2 regions of the Arthrobacter sp. TMN-50 genome follow, and region 2 is predicted to be linked to the other one. Evidence: riboswitches for the same ligand, from Rfam matches in the RefSeq annotation. Region 2 holds a riboswitch; the other holds the start of a gene.

Region 1 (9,405 bases), on a different contig from region 2:
GGCGCAACTATGCTGATGCCATGACTGTTCTCGTATTCCTTGATCCTGCCTACGACAGCGGCCGCATCGCTGATGCCTCGGTGCCGCAGCTGATGGCTACCGACCTCGGCGCCACACGCGGAGACGGCATCTTTGAGTCGCTCCTTGCGCTCAATGGCGAGGCCAGGAAGGTACAGGCACACCTCGATCGGCTCGGTTCGTCGGCGCAGGCGCTCAATCTGGACCTACCTTCCCAAGACGCGTGGCGCCGGGCCATCGCCACCGCGCTCGACGCGTACGCCGCCGGGACGACCGGTTCGGCCGACGCCGAACTTGCGGTGAAGCTGGTGGTCACCCGCGGCGTTGAGGGTGCCGACGCCCCCACAGCCTGGGTGCAGGTGACCCCGGTTCCCGCCAAGACGCAGCGTCAGCGCCAGGACGGGCTGGCAGTGCTACTGCTGGACCGCGGCTATGACAGCACCGTGGCGCAACGAGCGCCCTGGCTACTGATGGGAGCGAAGACGCTGTCCTACGCGGTCAACATGGCGGCCGTCAGGTATGCGCACGACCACGATGCCGACGACGTCATCTTCACATCCTCCGACGGCAAGGTTCTTGAGGGGCCGACGTCAACTGTGTTGCTGGCCCGGGTCCGGAACGGCGTCAAGACGCTGCTGACTCCGCAGCTGGAAAGCGGGATCCTTCCGGGGACTTCGCAGAGCGCGTTGTTCACCGTGGCGAAGGCTGCGGGCTGGGACCTCGGGTACGGCCCGCTGGTCCCAGCGGACCTGTTTGACGCCGACGGCGTCTGGCTGATCTCCAGCATCCGCCTCCTCGCCCCGGTGAATTCCCTCGACGGGCGGCAGATTTCCCCTGCCGCCGAACTCACAGCTGAACTGTCGGAATTGGTGGCAAAAATTTCCTGACGCCGGCTGTCGATTTCAGCTCTCTTCAGCCTGGCGGGAAGCGACGGCCGAGCAACGAGCCGCGACCTATGGCCGGCACACAAAGTTCGCCCAGCGGTGCGCCGAGGTGCGGGCGGATCTTCTGGTCTGCGCCGGGCGCGGCCGGCGGAGGCGGATTCGTCCTTCGACGTTGCCATCACCTGACGCTGGAACGAAGCGGAACGCGACCATCGCCGCCGGCGGGCCGCCGAAGTCAGGAAGCACTAGCCTGGAGCTAAGCCTGACGCCTATTTCGATCCGAAAGCGGAGGTCTGCTGGCGTCGATGTTCCTGGCCGCTGCACTGGATGATCGGCCCACCACCGATATCTATATTTGGGTCACTGTTCAGGTCAGCAAGGAACCTGTGCAGATCCTTGAACCTCACGACTACCCATTGAAAGCTGCCGGGCTGGAGGTGCTGACTAACATTGCGCCGAAGCAGCGAGACGGTGTTTTCGGTACAACCGAGAAAAACGGTCCAACGCCTCAAAAACCGGAGCACCTCACGCTGGGTCACCCCCAGCGGCGGGGCAACTGTCCCAACGGATCAGCGGGTGTAGTTCAACCCGCGTAAGTTCGCTGCCAGCAAGGAAAAGCTCTACGTCCCCTCCAAAGAAGGGGCGGGAACCGCTGGCCCCTGACGACGGCGCTGACCGCCGCTGCGGCAGAGGCTAGGGAAGAACGCGCCAAACGGCCCGGCGGGCGGATGGACGTTCCCGCATTGCTGGCGTTGGATGAGCCGGAGAACGCGGCCCACTGGCTGGCCTGCCCGATCAGTCCAGCTACTACGGCTCCCGCGGGATTATCGTCATGGTGATCTTGCAGCCCTGGCCACAGTACGGACCCGGATTAGTGGTCCGTACTGATGGTGGTGTTCGGCAATCCTTCCTCTTGGACAAACCAGTCTGTAACCGGTCCGCTGAAGCCGAGAACGCAGATCGCGATTGTAGCTACGAGCGCAAGCGAGCGGACATGCGCTGACACTGCTGTTCGACCCGGAATAGCAGGCGAGACCGGCAGGGCTTTGCTTCGACGGAGCGAGGTAACAGCAATGGCGAGTGCGGCGAGTTCGAGGATGAAGGCAGCGCTGTCGGGCATACCGACGGGTTCGGGAGTCCCAGCTTCGGGACCGAACGGAAGCCCAAGTGTGCGGGAGTACAGCCAGGTCGTAAGGGGGATAATCGAGACCACGGCGACGCCTGGGAGCGCTCAGCTCCACTGCTCGCTAAGGACCAGCAGGCCTATGATGCATTCCATAACTGCGAGGATTACGAAAAAAGCCGCGGCAGGACCCCAGTGGGAGAGATGCTCGGGGACGACCGCCGCGTGGATGGTTGCGCTACCGAATAGTGCTGTCGCCACGAGCAATCGCCGGTGGTCGGTGATTGCGATTGACGGGTTTCCGTCGATTCCGAGCGATATCCAGTCGGCTAGAGTGCGGGTGAACGCCGCTTGGTGCTCCAGGCGTACTCCCGGTGGTCAGACGATCGTCAGTGGCGCACCTCGACCTCGGTGTTCATCCAGGGGTGAATCATGCACATGAACCGGTGGATGCCTGCCGACATCTCGTGGGTCGCGACTGTTCCGCTCGCTCCGGCGGGAAGCGCAGTTCGAGGATCACTGAAGGCTGCACCGCAGTCAGCTGCCGGAGGTCCGACTAGGCCAAGAACATCATTGATCTCGGGCACGCAACCCGCCCCGAACTTCGCTACCTCGGTGAACGTATGAAACTCGCCCCCGGTGTTGGAGATGACCAGGTCGCTGCCCTTGCGGACGTGCGTCCGCTCGGGATGGTTGCGCCAGTGCCCGTCTGGGTTCCGCTCGGCCAGGCTCTCGAAAAGTTCGTCAAAGGTGGTGTCACCGTCTCCAACGCACGCTCCCTCCCCCAGCGCCGCATTGAACGTGGCCGGGTCGCAATCGTCCTGCATCTCGATGTGTCGTTGGCTGGGGCCGCTATCCGCCGCAGATGGTAGTCCGCCGACATTGAGGGCGAGGAAGACCGCGACCGCAGCTCCGCTCCTCGTGATGAATGCTTTGTTCATGTCACACGCTCCTAATGGTCTCGAGACCCATTTCACGGTGGTCAAGCCTCCATCCTTACCTGCCGACCTTGGGAAATCCTTGGGGCCGGAATGGCATCGGCGCGCATCGCTCGACAACTCGTGTACCGAGGCGCCAGGCCAGTTCCCGTGCCTTTTGCCAGGAGCAGCTTCGCGGTCGATATTCCGGGTAATGGCCGCATCCTGCTGCGCAACGGCAAACGCGTGCTATCAATGGAGCCGATATTCGCGCGACCGCAGCATCGATCGGTGCAGCAACATTCGCGTTCGCAGCGATCGCACCGTTAATCGGCGCTGATATGTCCGCTTCAGCAGCCAAATCTGCGTTGACGTTGAGGAGGTTCCCATCAAGCGAAGACCCCAGGTCGGTAGGCACGGCCCCAACATCCGGCACGGTGGCATCATGCAACAATCCGGTATCGGTGGTTCCCGTCTGGGCGTTGGCCCCGGCGTCGCGATCGAGACCGCCTGATCGAGAGTTGTTGCTTGCTTGTTCACACCGGAACCTCAACTCCAACACTGCCCCAAAACGGGAAAGGAACCCCTCCGATGAACTAACCCACAACCCGGGCAGACACCCCCAACTCCAGCTTCAGCGTTGTGCTGGTTGCTTATGCGTTGGTGTAAGGCTAATGGCCCTAGGACGCGCCGAGGAGGAAGTTCCAGGTTCCCGCGAGCACCGCTGCGGTCACCGCAGCGCCGGCAATGAGGATGCCGGCGAGGCAGACCCAGATGTCGATCCGACTGAAGGTGCTTTCCCTCGCCCAGGTGCGTTCTCCCGCCCCGAATCCGCGTGCCTCCATGGCGATGGCCAGCCGGGTGGCCCGGCGAATCGCCTGCACTATCAGACCGAACCCCTGCCCGAGGAAATTCCTCAGCCGGGCTACCGGATTGCCTTCAAACCCGACGCCGCGGGCGTGCCGGGCCAGCCCGAGGGTCCGCCATTCGTCCACCAGCAGCCCGACGAGGCGCAGCCCCGCCAGCGCGCCGAGCACAAACCGGTGCGGCAGCCGAAGCTTTTGCGCCAGAGCGTCGGCCAGATCCGTTGGATCGGTGGTGGTCAGCAGAAAAATTCCGGGCAGGGCGATGGCCAGCCCGCGCAACCCGATGGCGATCCCCGAGTTCACCGAGTCCTGGGTGAACAGGATCGGCCCTACCTCCAGCAGGACCGCGCCGGTCTTGTCCGCCAGCAGCGCCGTGCCGTAGGCAGCAACCATCGCGGCCAACACCAACGGCCAGGTCCGCTTCAGCAGGTGCCAGGCGCTGATGCCGAGCAGCGGCAGCAGTAGCAGTTGGCTCCCGAGGACGGCGGCGGCGCTTACCCAATCGATGCTGAGCATCACCACGATGGTTACCAGCACAGCGGCGAACAGTTTCGACAACGGGTTGGCCCGCGGAAGGAACCGTCCCGTGAGCTGGGGGGTGAGGACGTCGACGCTCACGGCGCCACCTTCAGCACGGCCTGGTGATCGGCGACCCGCAGCACACGACTCCCGAGCGCTTCGGTGAATTCCTGATCATGCGTGACGGCCAGAAGGCTGCCGCCGTTGTTGATCAGTTCGGCCAGCAGCGCCACCAGCTCCGCCCACGTATTGGCATCCTGCCCGAAGGTGGGCTCGTCCAGGACCAGGATGTCCGGGTCGGTTGCCAGCATGGTCGCCACCGAGAGTCTCCGCTTTTCGCCGCCGGATAGCGTAAACGGGTTGGCCTGTAGCAGCGAGGTCAGCCTCAGCCGTTCGGCGATGGGATCCACCCGCCGCCGGACCGCTGCCTCGTCGGTGCCCTCCAACCGCCGAGGACCAAACTCGAGCTCGTCGATCACCCGGTGGGTCAGGAACTGGTGTTCGGGTTCCTGAAAGACCGTCCCGATGCGAGTCACCAGTTGCGCCGACTTCCAGGCATGCGGATCACTGCCCGCGCCCCGGTTCAGCGCTGGAGCCGCCTCCAGCCGTCCGCCCCGCGCGGGCAACAGGCCGGCAAGGGTCAGCGCGAGCGTCGACTTTCCGCCCCCGTTGGGACCGACAATACCCAGCGATGAGCCGGCGCTGAGGGTGACGTTGACGCCGTCGAGCACGGCCGGGCCGCGTTTGGTCCGTGCTACTGCGAGCCCGCTGGCGGCGAGCAGCGCGTCCCCCGCCACGGGCTTCAGCACAGGGTGTGGGGGTTGATGGCCGGGTATCCACACTCCCGCTTCCGCCAGCCGGGCGCGGGTGGCCGGGGCGGTGAGCACAGTGCCGGGCGGCCCGTCGGCGAGGATGCCGCCGTCGGCCGCCAACACCACCACCCGGTCCACCACGTCAGCCCACACGGCCACCCGATGTTCCACCACCACTAACGTGGCGCCGGTGCGGTCCAGGACACGCACGACGGCGTCGCGCACCTCCAGTACGCCGGCCGGGTCGAGGTTGGCCGTCGGCTCATCGAGCAGCAGCAGCCCGGGCTGCATCGCCAGCACCGCCGCCAGCGCCAGGCGCTGCTTCTGCCCACCGGAGAGCGCCGTTGTCGGATGGTTCAATGGAACGTCCAGCCCGACGTCGTCCAGCGCGCGTCGGACACGTTCCCAGATCTCCGTCCGCGGGACGGCCTGGTTTTCGGCGCCGAAAGCCACCTCGTCGCCCACTCTGGCGAGCACGATTTGCGTGTCAGGGTCTTGAAGGACCAGGCCGGCGCGCCCCCGCGCTGCCTCCGGGGGTCGGCCATCAAGGGTGAGGGACCCCTGCTGTTCGCCCTGCCCCTCATCGCCCAGGACCCCCGCCAGCCCGTGCAGAAAGGTTGATTTCCCCGAGCCGGACGCACCCAGCAGTAACACCCGTTCGCCAGGCGCGACCGCCAGCTCAAGGTCACGGACTGCAGGGATCCTACGCCCGGCGTGGCGCCAACTCCAGCCCTGTGCGCTGATGCCGACGGCCTGCGTTCCGACGTGTTCGGCCATACCGGTTAGACGTCGGCCGTTCGTCCAGAGGCGAACGCGGAGAGCACTCCCGTTTTGGCCAGGGCGCGGACTGCCAACCACGAAACCAAGCCGGCAATCACTACCCCCGAGATGGCAGCGAACAGCACGTACATCAGCTGCCACTCCACTGCCCACAGTGCGTTGTAGAGGACGTTCTCGCTGATTGCCAAGGCGAGCCCGGCACCAAGACCCGCAAGCAGCGCCACACCGAGGTTCCACTTGCGGTACAGGAAAAGCAGGAAGATCAGTTCCGCGCCAATTCCCTGAATGAGCCCGGACAGCAGGGTGGTCAGCCCAAACTGGGTGCCGAGCAGCGCGGAAACGGCCGCTGCCAGCACCTCGCAGTAGATGGCGGCCCCCGGCTTCCTGATGATGAGGCCCCCGAGGACGCCTGCGATCAGCCAGCCCCCGGTGTAGAGGCCGGCCAGTGGCGGGAAGGCTGCCGTGAGGGCGGAAATGCCCGTGTAGCCAGCCGACCAGGCGAAAAATACCACTCCGACGGCAACTGCCACCACCGAGGCAACCACGATATCGACCACCCGCCATTGATACCGGGCCCGGAAGGTGGGGTTGCTGTGGGTTGGTGCTGTTGATGAAGCCATGTGAAATCCTCCTGAGGTACAGGAGGGGAGGGCATCCCTGCCCGCAGCAAATGCTACCGGCCGGGCACCCTGAGATACTCGACTCCCTTCGCCGGTACTAGCCGGATCAGGTTCGAGGGTCTGCGGTAGTCCGCACTCTCAGCGCTCGTCCACCAAAATGGACCGCGCTCCCCTGTCGTATGTTTAGCAATCTCAACTCTACACCTGTGGTGTTGGGGCTACCTGCGGGGCTGCCTGCGGAGCGCGTCGTCGTAGTCGGAGGGAAACGCTAGGCTTGGAAAAAGCCACCATAAAAAGGAGACACTGTGAATCAGCTGATGAAACTGCTGGGCGTAGCACTGAGCCTGGGCGCCGGCATCGTGGGCGCGAAGCTTGTAGATTTCGTCTGGACGAAGACCACCGGCAACGCATCGCCGAAGGACGAGGATGGCCTGGAGAACAGCCTGCGGTCGGCGATCGTCTTCGCTCTGATCTCCGGTGCTGTGCGTGCTGTCCTGCAGGTGCTGACCAACCGCACCACGCAGCGCGCCGCCAACCGGTTCGCGAAGACCCGCGACCTGACGTAGGTGGGTTCTACGTCTCGTCAGGGCGCTCGGTCGGTTTCCGGCCGGGCGCCCTTTTGTTGGCCGCCTTCTCCACCACCTCGTCCAGTTCATCCATGCTGAGCAGGTCTCGTCGCAGGTGTTTGGTGCGGTATCCCGCCCGGCCCACCATGTGGGCTGAGACGGGGACGGTCAGGAGCATGAAAATCCAGCACACCAGCAGGACCGGGATCAACACCCAGCTACGCAGTTGCAGCCCCATGGCCAGGAGGAACAGCAGTAGTCCCAGCACCTGCGGTTTGGTTGCCGCGTGCATCCGGGTGAGAAGGTCAGGGAAACGGAGCAGTCCGACGCCGGCAGCAACCGACATCAGCGCCCCACCGATCAACAGCACCGCGGTTAGGGCCTCCATCACTGTGTCAGACATGCGCTACTTCCTGTCCGTCACGAATCGGGCCACGGTGACCGAGCCGATAAACCCGATCACCGAGATTGCCACCAACAGCATGATGTTGTCGAGGTGCCGGTTGACGGCCATGTCCATGGCGAGCGCCCCGCCGATGGTGGCAAGCAGCACATCAATGGCCAGCACCCGGTCCAGGATCGACGGACCGCGGGCAATCCGGTACAAGGCACACAGGGACGCCAGGATCAGGAGTCCCGCGGCGACGGTGATGGCGACGATCATCATGTGCCGGCACCGTCCCGACGGTTCGCGTTTTCCGCGTCGAAACGCATTTCGGTCTGCAGCAGCGCTAGATCATCCCGGGTTCCCATAATTTTGATCAGCCAGGCTTCGGTGGCCCGCACATCGGCCCTGATCTTCGCCGCGTCCTCCGGCGTATTCACATCCAGGCAGTGCAGGTACAGGGTGGAAGTAGAGCGATCCACCTCCACAATCAACGATCCGGGGATCAGGGAGAGCGCGTGCCCGGTGACTGTCACCAGGAGGTCGGACTGACTCCGTAGCTGCACTGCGACCACCGCGTTGACAAGCCTCGGGCCCTGCGTGAGCGAGAGCCAAAACACTTCGAAACTCGCCACCACGAGCTTGTACAGGAACCGTCCGATGAACGGGACCGCGTATAGCACGTTGAATCGACCGCTGAGCTCCACCGGAGGCAGGTACAGCAGGTTGGCCACTGCGTAGGCGATCAGTCCGCCAAAAATAAGGTTCCCCGGGCTGAAGTCCTGCCACAGTGCGCCCCAGACGATGACCAGCCAGATAATCAGGGGCAGTTCCGTGATGAATGGGATCTTCTGTCGGCTCATGGCGCGCTCCCTTCGCCCAGGACCGCTTCAATGTAATCGGTCCGCTCCAGCATGTTCTGCGCAGCGTTGTCGCTGATCTCAAACAACGGACCTGCCAGGAGCGTGAGGAGCACTCCCAGGCCCACCAGGCCCATGGTGGGACCAACCATGGTGCGGGGTAGCAGGTTCACCGGGTTGCGTCCAGAGAACCGCCCAGTGGTCTCGCCGTTGACGCGGTGCGAGGTGCGAACGGCTGACCCGTCTGCCTTGGTGGCGAGCAGGATTGGATCCGGGTGCAGCGCGTCTTCAGGGCGGCGCCAGAAGGCACGGTTCCAGACGCGGGCAATCGCCAGCAGGGTCAGGAGGCTGGTGAGCACACTGGCACCAACCGCCACATAGGCGATGGGCGAGCCCAGTTCGACGCCGGCCTGCAGGATACCCAGCTTGCCGACGAACCCGGAGAAGGGCGGTATCCCGGCCAGATTCATTGCCGGGATGAAGAACAGTACGCCGAGTAGCGGCGACAGCTTGGCGAGCCCACCAAGACGGTCCATATTGGCGGTCCCACCGCGGCGTTCGATGAGCCCCGTGACCAGGAACAGACTGGTCTGCACCGTGATGTGGTGGGCCACGTAGAAGATCGCGGCGCCCAGCCCGACGACGGTGGAGATCGCCAGCCCGAAGATCATGAACCCGATGTGGCTGACAAGGGTGAAGGACAGCATTCGTTTGATGTCCGACTGCGCGAGGGCACCCAGGACGCCGACCACCATGGTGAGGATGGCCACCACCATCAGCAGCGTGTTTATCCGGTCCCCTGGGAAAAGCAGGGTCTCGGTGCGCACCATGGCGTACACCCCCACCTTGGTGAGCAGCCCTGCGAACACTGCGGTGACGGGCGCCGGCGCCGTGGGATAGGAGTCCGGGAGCCAGAAGGATAGGGGGAACACCGCTGCCTTAATCCCGAAGGCGACCAGCAGCATCAGGTGCAGCATCATCTGGGTGGCGGGGTCGATCTCGCCGAGCTTGATCGCGAGGTCGGCTAGGTTGATGGTTCCGGTGGCGGCATAGAT
Region 2 (9,405 bases):
AGCGCGGCAACTGGACCGGAGATCCAGACGGCGCACCGCCTGCCTGAAGGGACGGTGGACTATCTGGGGGTTGGGGCCATTCACGCCACTGCCACGAAGGCGAATCATCCCCGGCCGCTGGGCGTTGACGGTTTCAGAGCCCTCATTGAGTCAAGCACCCTGCCCTGCGTCGCGATTGGCGGCATCAGCCGTGCCGACGCGCGTCCGCTGCGGGATGCGGGCGCTGCCGGAATGGCCGTCGTGTCTGCGGTCTGCACCGCCATCGATCCACAGGCAGCGGCCGAAGACCTGAGGGCGGAGTGGCGCCGGTGAAGAGTCGCGATCTACGCAGTATTCCGCGGGTCCTCAGCATTGCCGGGACAGATCCGACCGGAGGGGCTGGGATTCAGGCAGACCTGAAAAGTATCGCCGCCCTGGGCGGATACGGGATGGCCGTTGTCACTTCTCTCGTGGCGCAGAACACCCGTGGCGTCCGCTCCGTACACACACCCCCGGCACGCTTTCTCGCCGAGCAACTTGAGGCGGTCAGTGATGACGTGGCGATCGATGCGGTGAAAATCGGCATGCTCGCAGATGCGGCGACCATTGCCGTCGTTCGCGACTGGCTTGACCGGGTGCGGCCGCCGGTGGTGGTCCTGGATCCGGTCATGATCGCCACCAGCGGGGACAGGCTCTTGGCGTCCAATGCGGAGGCCGCGCTGCGGGAGCTGGTGAGCCAGGCGGATCTGGTCACCCCGAATCTTCCCGAGCTGGCGGGCCTCCTGGATGAACCTGTCGCCGCGGATTGGCTCGCAGCGATTGAACAGGGCCGGAACTTGTCCCGGGCCTGCGGGACCGTTGTGCTCGTCAAGGGCGGCCATCTGGCAGGGGAAACCAGCCCTGACGCTCTCGTCGATGCTATGAGCGTCGTAGGTGCTACGGGAGGAGACGTTGTCGAATTCTCTTCCCCGCGGGTAACCACAAAGAACACTCACGGAACTGGATGTTCGTTGTCCTCCGCCGTAGCCACCGTCATGGCTCGCACGGGTGAGTGGTCCGTTGCTGTTTCCCAGGCCAAGGACTGGCTGCAGGACGCACTTATTCACGCCGACGAATTACACGTCGGGCAGGGCAACGGGCCAATCAACCACTTCCACCGGTTATGGGCCACAGCGGAAACAACCACGCGCGGAGGGCACTAACCGCCATCAGTGGAGATGGCGTGTCCTGTTTGTTTCGGGTCCGATGAATCCACCGACGAGCACCAGAAAACCGGCGAAAGCGAGCAGCACCGCGATGGCTTCGTGCCGCCCCATCATGTCCTGCAACGGGGGCAGGTAATACGGGTAGAGGGCGGGAAGGACGATGGAAAGGCTGTACCCCACGCCATACCCGCTGGACCGCACCGCCGCCGGGAAGCGTTCAACGAGGTAGGCGCCCACGGGCCCGTATCCGGAAACCGTCACTATCTGCAGGGCCACCACCAGCACCACCACGCCGCTGATGCTGGCGGTGGAAAACACACCGAGGAACGTCATCGGGGCCAGAACCGCTCCAAGCAGACCGAATCCGATGAAGAAGGAGCGCCGCCCGGTGTAGGTCGATACGTGCCCGCAGGCCGCCATGAACACAGCGGACGCCGCGGTGGCACACATCATGGTGAAAGAAATGGCTTTCGCACCCAGGAGCCCATCTAATGCCAGTTCACTGGCCAGCGTGGGGATCGCCATATAGGTGAAAAGCCACAAGCCGCTCATCAACAGAAAAACCTGCCACAGTTCGCGGCGGTGCTCACCAACCAGAATGTCCTTCAGTGGGTTTACCCGCTTGGGCGACCGCTTCCAGACGGGAGAATCCCCAACACGCTTCCGGTAAAAGACCAGCATGCCGAATGCCAGCAAGGATCCGAGCAGGAACGGGATCCGCCAACCCCAAACGTTGTACGCATCCTCGTTCAGCACGGTGAGAAGGCCGAAGACCAGGGCCGCAATGCTGGCATTGGCCCACGGCGACATCCACATGATGAGTCCGCTGACCAGGCCGCGTCGCCTTGGTTCCGACCATTCCATCGCGAGCGGAATCGCCGATGTGTACTCGCCGCCCAGAAAAATCCCTCCGACGAATCGTAGGGCAATAATAGCCACCAGTGTCCCGCCGCCAAGAACGGTATGACCGGGAACCAGGGCGATGAGCAGGGTCGTCACCGCGATGCCTAACAACGCCACCTGGGTCGTGGCGGTTCGACCGATCCGATCCGCTATCGGACCGAAAATTGCGCCCCCCAACGGTCTTCCAAGGAGGGTCGCAATGAAAATCAGTCCTGCGTTGCCTGCGAGATTTTCCGGACCGAACAGGTGGGCGGCCGCGGGTGCCAGGGCGATGACGGGTAGGAAAATGTCGAACTGGTCGACGTAGTTGCCGAAGATCCCACCGCGTACGGCTCGCCGCGCGTCGAGCGGCATGGTCTTCCTGGGCGCGTTAAGTGCGCGGATATGAGGCATCGATCTCACTTCCTTCGCCGGCATTACCCGGACAGGTTCAACGGTCGAAGCTGCTTCAGCTTCCTCTCAGCCCGTGGCGCGGGCTCCCGTGTGGTGTTTGTTCTGCAAACACTAGAGCACGTTGAATGCCTCTCCGACATTTTTGTCCCTAAAGCCCCGTGTGCCTGCGTCATGTCCGACATTGGCGGACGGGATGTTAGTGTCGTGTCATCCACACGGGTGCCCTATTGCAAGGGCTGAGATTGGGCTGATGCAGCCCTTGACCGTCGAACCTGTCCGGGTCATGCCGGCGAAGGAAGTAGGAACCTTGAGTGCCGTTAATTCGCAGTCCCTTTCATATGTCCACGATTCTGAGCACGGCATCGCTGTGCCCGTCACCGAAATCGCCCTCGAAAACTCGCCGGGCAACCGCCCCAACGAACCACTCCGCGTCTACCGTACCGCCGGCCCAGGCAGTGACCCGGTGGTGGGCCTGCCACCACTGAGGCAGCCCTGGATCACCGGCCGGAACGACGTCGAGCAGTACCAGGGGCGCGAACGGAATTTGTTCGACGACGGCAGGTCGGCGATCCGTCGCGGGCGTTCCTCCCAGGAGTGGAAGGGTGTGCAGCCCATCCCACTGCGTTCCCGCGACGGCAGGGTTGTTACGCAGATGCACTACGCACGTCGCGGGGTCATCACCGAGGAGATGCGGTTTGTCGCGTTGCGCGAAAACTGCGACGTCGAACTGGTTCGGGCCGAAGTCGCAGCCGGGCGCGCAATCATTCCCAACAACATCAATCACCCCGAATCGGAGCCGATGATCATCGGCAAGGCCTTTCTCGTCAAGATCAACGCCAATATCGGCAACTCGGCGGTTACCAGCTCGATCGCCGAGGAAGTTAGCAAGATGCAGTGGGCCACCCAGTGGGGCGCGGACACCGTCATGGACCTTTCCACAGGAGATGACATTCACACCACCCGTGAGTGGCTCATCCGCAACTCCCCAGTGCCCATTGGCACCGTACCCATCTACCAGGCATTGGAGAAGGTAAACGGGGAGGCTAGCGACCTCACCTGGGAAATCTTCCGTGACACTGTTATTGAGCAGTGCGAGCAGGGTGTCGACTATATGACCATCCACGCCGGGGTACTGCTGCGCTACGTTCCGCTCACCGCCGAGCGCGTCACGGGCATCGTTTCCCGCGGCGGGTCGATCATGGCCGGGTGGTGCCTGGCCCACCATCAGGAAAACTTCCTGTACACGCGCTTTGACGAATTATGTGAGATTTTCGCCCGGTACGACGTCGCCTTCTCACTGGGAGATGGCCTGCGGCCCGGTTCTATCGCTGACGCTAACGATGCCGCGCAGTTCGCCGAACTGGACACCCTCGCCGAACTCACGAAGCGGGCCTGGGCCTACGACGTCCAGGTCATGGTGGAGGGACCCGGCCACATCCCCTTCCACCTGGTTCGGGAGAACGTGGAAAGGCAACAAGAATTGTGCGACGGTGCGCCGTTCTACACCCTTGGCCCCCTGGTTACCGACATCGCGCCAGGCTACGACCACATCACCTCAGCAATAGGAGCGACCGAAATAGCCCGGTATGGCACCGCCATGCTCTGTTACGTGACGCCGAAGGAACACCTCGGCCTGCCCAATCGGGACGACGTCAAGACCGGAGTGATCACCTATAAGATCGCCGCGCATGCCGCCGATCTGGCGAAAGGACATCCGGGCGCCGGGGATCGGGACGACGCCCTCTCGAAGGCACGCTTCGAGTTCCGGTGGCGCGACCAGTTCGCGCTTTCGCTGGACCCCGAGACTGCTGAGCAGTTTCATGACGAAACACTTCCCGCCGAACCGGCGAAGACCGCCCACTTCTGCTCGATGTGCGGACCGAAGTTCTGTTCCATGCGGATCTCCCAGGACATAAGGGACCAGTTTGGAGGCGCCTCGGCGCAGGAGGCTATCGCCGGGATGGCTGGTAAGTCCTCCGAATTTCGCGCCGCCGGGGGCAAGGTCTACCTTCCCGCGCCGGTTCTCCCCCGAAACTAGGAGTTAGCGGGCTGGCGAAGGAGCACGCAGGTGACGGCCGCTTCCCCGCCGAGCCCGCGCAATGCAGTGGGTGACGTGGCTTTCAGGACGTTACCCACTGTTTCCTCCGGGGTCACTCCAGGTTGATCTCGGATTCGCTCTAGCTCCATAGCGTTGCTCCCATCAGGCAGTTGAGATGGGAAAAGCGAACCACATGTCATCAGAAATTATCGCGCGGCGGCGGAAGCGGCAACGCATGGAGCGGTTGTGGTTACCGGCGGTCTATTTGGCGCCCACCCTGGTGTTGCTGTGGGCCTTCGACATCTATCCAATCCTTTTGTCCGGGTGGATGAGTTTATGGCGTTGGGGTATCCAGCCCGAGCAATTCATCGGCCTGGACAACTACATCAGGATTGCCGAGCAGATCGGTGATGCCCCGGGAGGAGCACCCGGAGAAGTTGGCCAAAGCCTGGTGGTGACCGGCTTTTACGTCCTGGGTACCGTACCAGCGACTATCGTGATCGCGTTCGTGATTGCCAATCTGCTCAATTCGAAGATTCGGTTCTTGACCGCGCTGCGTACCGCCTATTTCGTCCCGTACATCACGTCCACAGTCGCCGCGGGGCTGGCGTTCGTCTGGCTGCTCAATCCCCAGGTCGGCTTGCTCAACTCGGTGATGGAGTGGCTGGGGCTGCCCCCGCAGCAATGGCTGCTGGACCCCGATCCCCTCGTACCCAAGCTGCTGGGTGCCGTAGGCATTGGCTGGCCTGACGGCGTTCCCGGGTTCCTGGCCGGGCCCAGCGTAGCCCTGGTGTGTGTGATGGCGTTCAGCGTGTGGAACACGTTGGGTTTCGCCGTCGTCATCATCCTGGCCGGCTTGATTACGATCGATCCCCAGGTGAAAGAGGCCGCTCGGATGGATGGGGTGAACTCGTGGCAGATGGCCACCCGCATCACCATGCCGCTGGTTTCACCAACCCTGTTCCTACTCCTGGTGGTGTCCACCATCCGGTCTTTCCAGAGTTTCAACGAGGTATACGTCCTCACCAGTGGCGGTGGCTACGGGGCAGGTGCCGGTTCGCCACTGGATTCAACCCTGACGCTACCGGTGCTCATCTTCCGCCACCTCTACGAGCGTCCCAGTTCGGTGGGATTCGCCGCGGCGTTGTCCATGCTCCTGTTCCTTCTTCTGCTGATCGTTACCCTGGTGCAATTTCGGTTCGCTGAGCGGCGCGTGCATTACGACTGAGTTCCCTTCGGAATTCCAGACCCCCCACCACCAGACCGAGAAGGCGGAACCGCCCATGGCACTGCACACCATCGAAAATGCGACTGATGCCCCTACCAGCACCCGGTATCCGGCCGCTCCGCTCAACCAGTCCGACCGGACCTACGCGCTCCAGCGCTGGCGCCGGACCGCTGGAAGGATTGTCCTGTACACCGCATTGATCGCCGGGGCGGCCGTCATGCTGTTCCCCTTCGCCTGGATGATCACAAGCTCCCTGAAAACTTTCCAGGAAGTCAACCTGTCACCGCCGACGATGCTGCCGTCGGATCCGCAATGGTCCAACTACGCCGAGGCGTGGGATGGGCCGCCGTCCGGGTTCGGACGCTATTTCCTCAACAGCCTGATTGTTGCGGTGCTCGGCACCGCCTTGCAGCTCGTCACGGGGATCACGGCCGCGTATGCCTTTGCCCGGATGAAGTTCCGGTTCAATAATCTTCTCTTCCTGGTGGTACTGGCCACCATGATGATTCCTTTCGAGGCGCGAATCGTGCCCAATTATGTGCTGATCCGACAGATCCCTTTCGCGGGCGGCAATGACCTCTTCGGGGAGGGAGGGTCCGGGCTGTATGACACCTATGCCGGGATGATCCTGCCCGGCGTCGCCGGAGCGTTTGCGATCTTCCTGCTGCGACAGGCGTTTATGGCGGTGCCTCGCGATTACTGGGACGCCATCCGCATGGACGGGGCATCCCACTGGACCTTCCTGTGGCGAGTTCTTGTTCCGATGACCATGCCCGCGGTACTCACCGTGGTGCTGTTCGGGTTTATTGGACGGTGGAACGAATTGCTGTGGCCCCTGATTGCCACCCAGAGCGAATCCATCCGGCCGGTCCAGCTTGGGCTGATGGCGTTCTCCGGCGATGAAGGCTCCCTCCACCACCTGCTGATGGCGGCCACGACACTGGTCGCAATACCGGGCATCATCTTCTTCCTCTTTGTTCAACGCCGTTTCGTGGAAGGCCTCACAGCCTTCGGCGTCAAGGGCTGAAGCCAGCTGGCCCGTCCACCGACCATCCCACCCATTGCACAACAACCCCCTAACCGCACCGGAGGTGCCTGTCCCATGACTCTGCCAAAAAAAGCCGTCCTTCCCTCCTTTCTTCTCGCCAGCACGCTGGTGATCACGTCCTGCGCCGGTGGTGGCGCAGGTGCTTCGGAAAACGCTGCTGCCAGCACGGAAAGTGTTGACAGCAGCGAGCTTCCGGAGGGGGTGGAAATAGATTTCTGGCACATCCAGGCCACCATTTACGGTGAAGCGATCACCGAAATGGTTCAGGAGTTCAACGAGACGAACGAGTGGGGCATCGTGGTCAACGAGTCCTTTAAAGGCTCCTACCAGGAGCTCAACCAGGCCGTCCGCGCATCCCTGGCCGGCGGGGGCGCCCCCGATGTCACCATGGCCTACGAAAATGACACGCTCGAATACGTGGCAAACGGTGTGATCGAACCCCTCGATCCGTACATTGAAAGTACACAGTACGGCGTGCCCGACGAGGACATGGATGATCTCGTTGACGGCGTCCTGGCCCGGCAACGGGTGGACGCTTACAACGGAAGCACCTTGTCCTGGCCTCATGGCAATTCCAGCATGGGGATGTATTACAACGCCGACCTTTTCGCCGAGGCCGGAATTGAGGCACCCCCCGCCGACTGGGAGGAATTTCTGGAGCAGGCACGCCAGATGAAGGACAAAACCGGGCTGCCCTATTCCGCCATGGGCACAGGCAAGAACGGCGTGTATTACAACATGCTGCGCTCTAAAGGCATTGACCCGTACGACCCCAAAGCAGCGACCACCCAGTTCACGTCCCCCGAATCCATTGAATCCCTGGAGCTGCTTGCCCTCCTTTTCGAAGAGGAGCTCGTGTATACGGCGGCGGACACCGAGCAGGAATTCACCAACGAGCGCACCGCTTCCGAGCTGGGCACCACGGCACGGACCTCAACGAAAATCGAGCAGATTCAGGACAAGTTCCAGTGGTCTGTGGCCATGACACCGCAGGAATCGGCCAAACCCATCACTCAACTCTTCGGCGGGAATCACGTGATCCTTTCGTCCGACGATCCTGAGCAGGAACTTGCTTCGTGGCTCTTCATGCGTTGGTTTGCTGATACGGAAGCCCAGTCCATTTATGCGGCGCGCACCGGCTATTCACCGGCCGTGGAAAGCGCCCTCGACACCGACATTCTGAGCACCAACTACAAGGAAAACCCGCAGAAAGCTGAAGCTTTCGACAACGTGTTCATCAACGCCCAGATCATGCCGCCCACCGCTGCTGGCAACGCCATCGATGACATGGTCACTGGAGTGGTCGAAGAAGTGGTGCTGGGTCGGTTGACCCCGCAGGAAGCGGCGGAGCGCATGGATGGCGAAGCAACCAGCCTCCTCGAAGCCGCACCGCAGAACTGAGGATGTCACCATGCCTACATGTTCCGCGAACCTTCTACCTACCCACGTTGGGGCGATGCTTCCCGCACCATTCGAGAACCTCGCTGCAGTCGAGGTGGTGCTGTTCGACCTGGACGGCACGCTGCATGACGACCCCCGCATGACGGACCATTACGCAACGGGGTTGGAAAAGATGCTACCCAACGGGGGTGGCAACGGCTTCCGGGAAGAAATAGCTGCTGTGCTTCAACGGACCCACCCCGCCGTGACTCCAGGTTGTTTCGTCGAGCCAACCCGCGGTGTCGTCGTCCACGCCCCCCAATGGACGGCAACCACTGCCACAGACTGGGACGGTAACCCGGTGCCCCTTCCCGACGATCTGCGGGGTGGCGTGAGCCATGACGGACCGCTGCGCTATCTAGGCGATCAATGGCAAATCATCGGAGCGCTGGCAGCCCGCCGTGGAGCCGACCAGCGTCTATTGCGTGAAGCGTTTACCGGCGCCCGCCGGTTCGTCAATGCCGAGGCAACCACCCTGATCCGATCCGAACACCTGGATGATGTTCTGCAGCGCCTCGGAGATGGACGCCGACTGTTGCTGGCCACCAACACTCCTGAGGAACTCGCCGGCCCGCTGGTACAGCGACTCAACCTACGCCAGCCGTTCGAAATGGTGCGTTTTGACGCCCGCAAGCCAGCAGGATGTGCGGAACTCATCACCCACGCGAAGGACCACTGGGACACAGACCCAGGAGAGGTACTAGTGGTGGGGGACAACCTTTGGAATGACCTGTTGCCGCCCGCGGAGCGGGGCTGCCTGACCGTTCACATCGACCCGCTGAAGATTGATCCGGGCGCGCGCTGGTCCAGCGCCCGGCATGCTGATTTTTCCTCGTTCGCCACCGCACTCAAGGAGATACCCGATGGCATCTGACCACGAACCGATCCTGACCTTTTTCAATGGCACCACCACCATCGGCGGGGTTCAAGCCGCCGTCCAATTGGGCACCTCGACCCTGTTCTTCGACTTCGGGACAACCCCAAATCCCACCGGTTCCTTGTTCTCCCGCGCCTCTCCTGCACCCTCGGAGGGGAACCTCGTGGCTCAGTTGCGGGCTGGAATGGCACCCCTGGTGGAAGGACTTTACGACCCGGACCAACTTGCCCCCTTCGGAGGAAGTGTTGCGTCCGCGGTGAAACCAATGCGGACACGTGGACGGCTGTTGGAGAA

What was found. Region 2 has a riboswitch for thiamine pyrophosphate ahead of thiC (phosphomethylpyrimidine synthase ThiC). Riboswitches for the same ligand answer to the same signal wherever they lie in the genome.
Region 1: another riboswitch for thiamine pyrophosphate. It lies ahead of ACX80A_RS03575 (ECF transporter S component); the one in region 2 lies ahead of thiC (phosphomethylpyrimidine synthase ThiC).

Annotation. Positions count from the first base shown of each region.
Region 1 covers NZ_JBTNDG010000001.1:733,644-743,048, forward strand. Annotated here, with positions in the region: gene ACX80A_RS03555 (aminodeoxychorismate lyase) at 21-905, shown strand; gene ACX80A_RS03560 (cupredoxin domain-containing protein) at 2,415-2,966, opposite strand; gene ACX80A_RS03565 (energy-coupling factor transporter transmembrane component T family protein) at 3,623-4,426, opposite strand; gene ACX80A_RS03570 (ABC transporter ATP-binding protein) at 4,423-5,916, opposite strand; gene ACX80A_RS03575 (ECF transporter S component) at 5,922-6,539, opposite strand; TPP riboswitch at 6,606-6,723, opposite strand; gene ACX80A_RS03580 (DUF4235 domain-containing protein) at 6,845-7,105, shown strand; gene mnhG (monovalent cation/H(+) antiporter subunit G) at 7,113-7,508, opposite strand; gene ACX80A_RS03590 (monovalent cation/H+ antiporter complex subunit F) at 7,512-7,772, opposite strand; gene ACX80A_RS03595 (Na+/H+ antiporter subunit E) at 7,769-8,353, opposite strand; gene ACX80A_RS03600 (Na+/H+ antiporter subunit D) at 8,350-9,405, opposite strand, start outside.
Region 2 covers NZ_JBTNDG010000009.1:56,455-65,859, forward strand. Annotated here, with positions in the region: gene thiE (thiamine phosphate synthase) at 1-312, shown strand, start outside; gene thiD (bifunctional hydroxymethylpyrimidine kinase/phosphomethylpyrimidine kinase) at 309-1,181, shown strand; gene ACX80A_RS11470 (MFS transporter) at 1,188-2,480, opposite strand; TPP riboswitch at 2,473-2,580, opposite strand; TPP riboswitch at 2,686-2,795, shown strand; gene thiC (phosphomethylpyrimidine synthase ThiC) at 2,788-4,518, shown strand; gene ACX80A_RS11480 (carbohydrate ABC transporter permease) at 4,712-5,746, shown strand; gene ACX80A_RS11485 (carbohydrate ABC transporter permease) at 5,802-6,773, shown strand; gene ACX80A_RS11490 (extracellular solute-binding protein) at 6,849-8,195, shown strand; gene ACX80A_RS11495 (HAD family hydrolase) at 8,206-9,108, shown strand; gene ACX80A_RS11500 (MBL fold metallo-hydrolase) at 9,098-9,405, shown strand, end outside.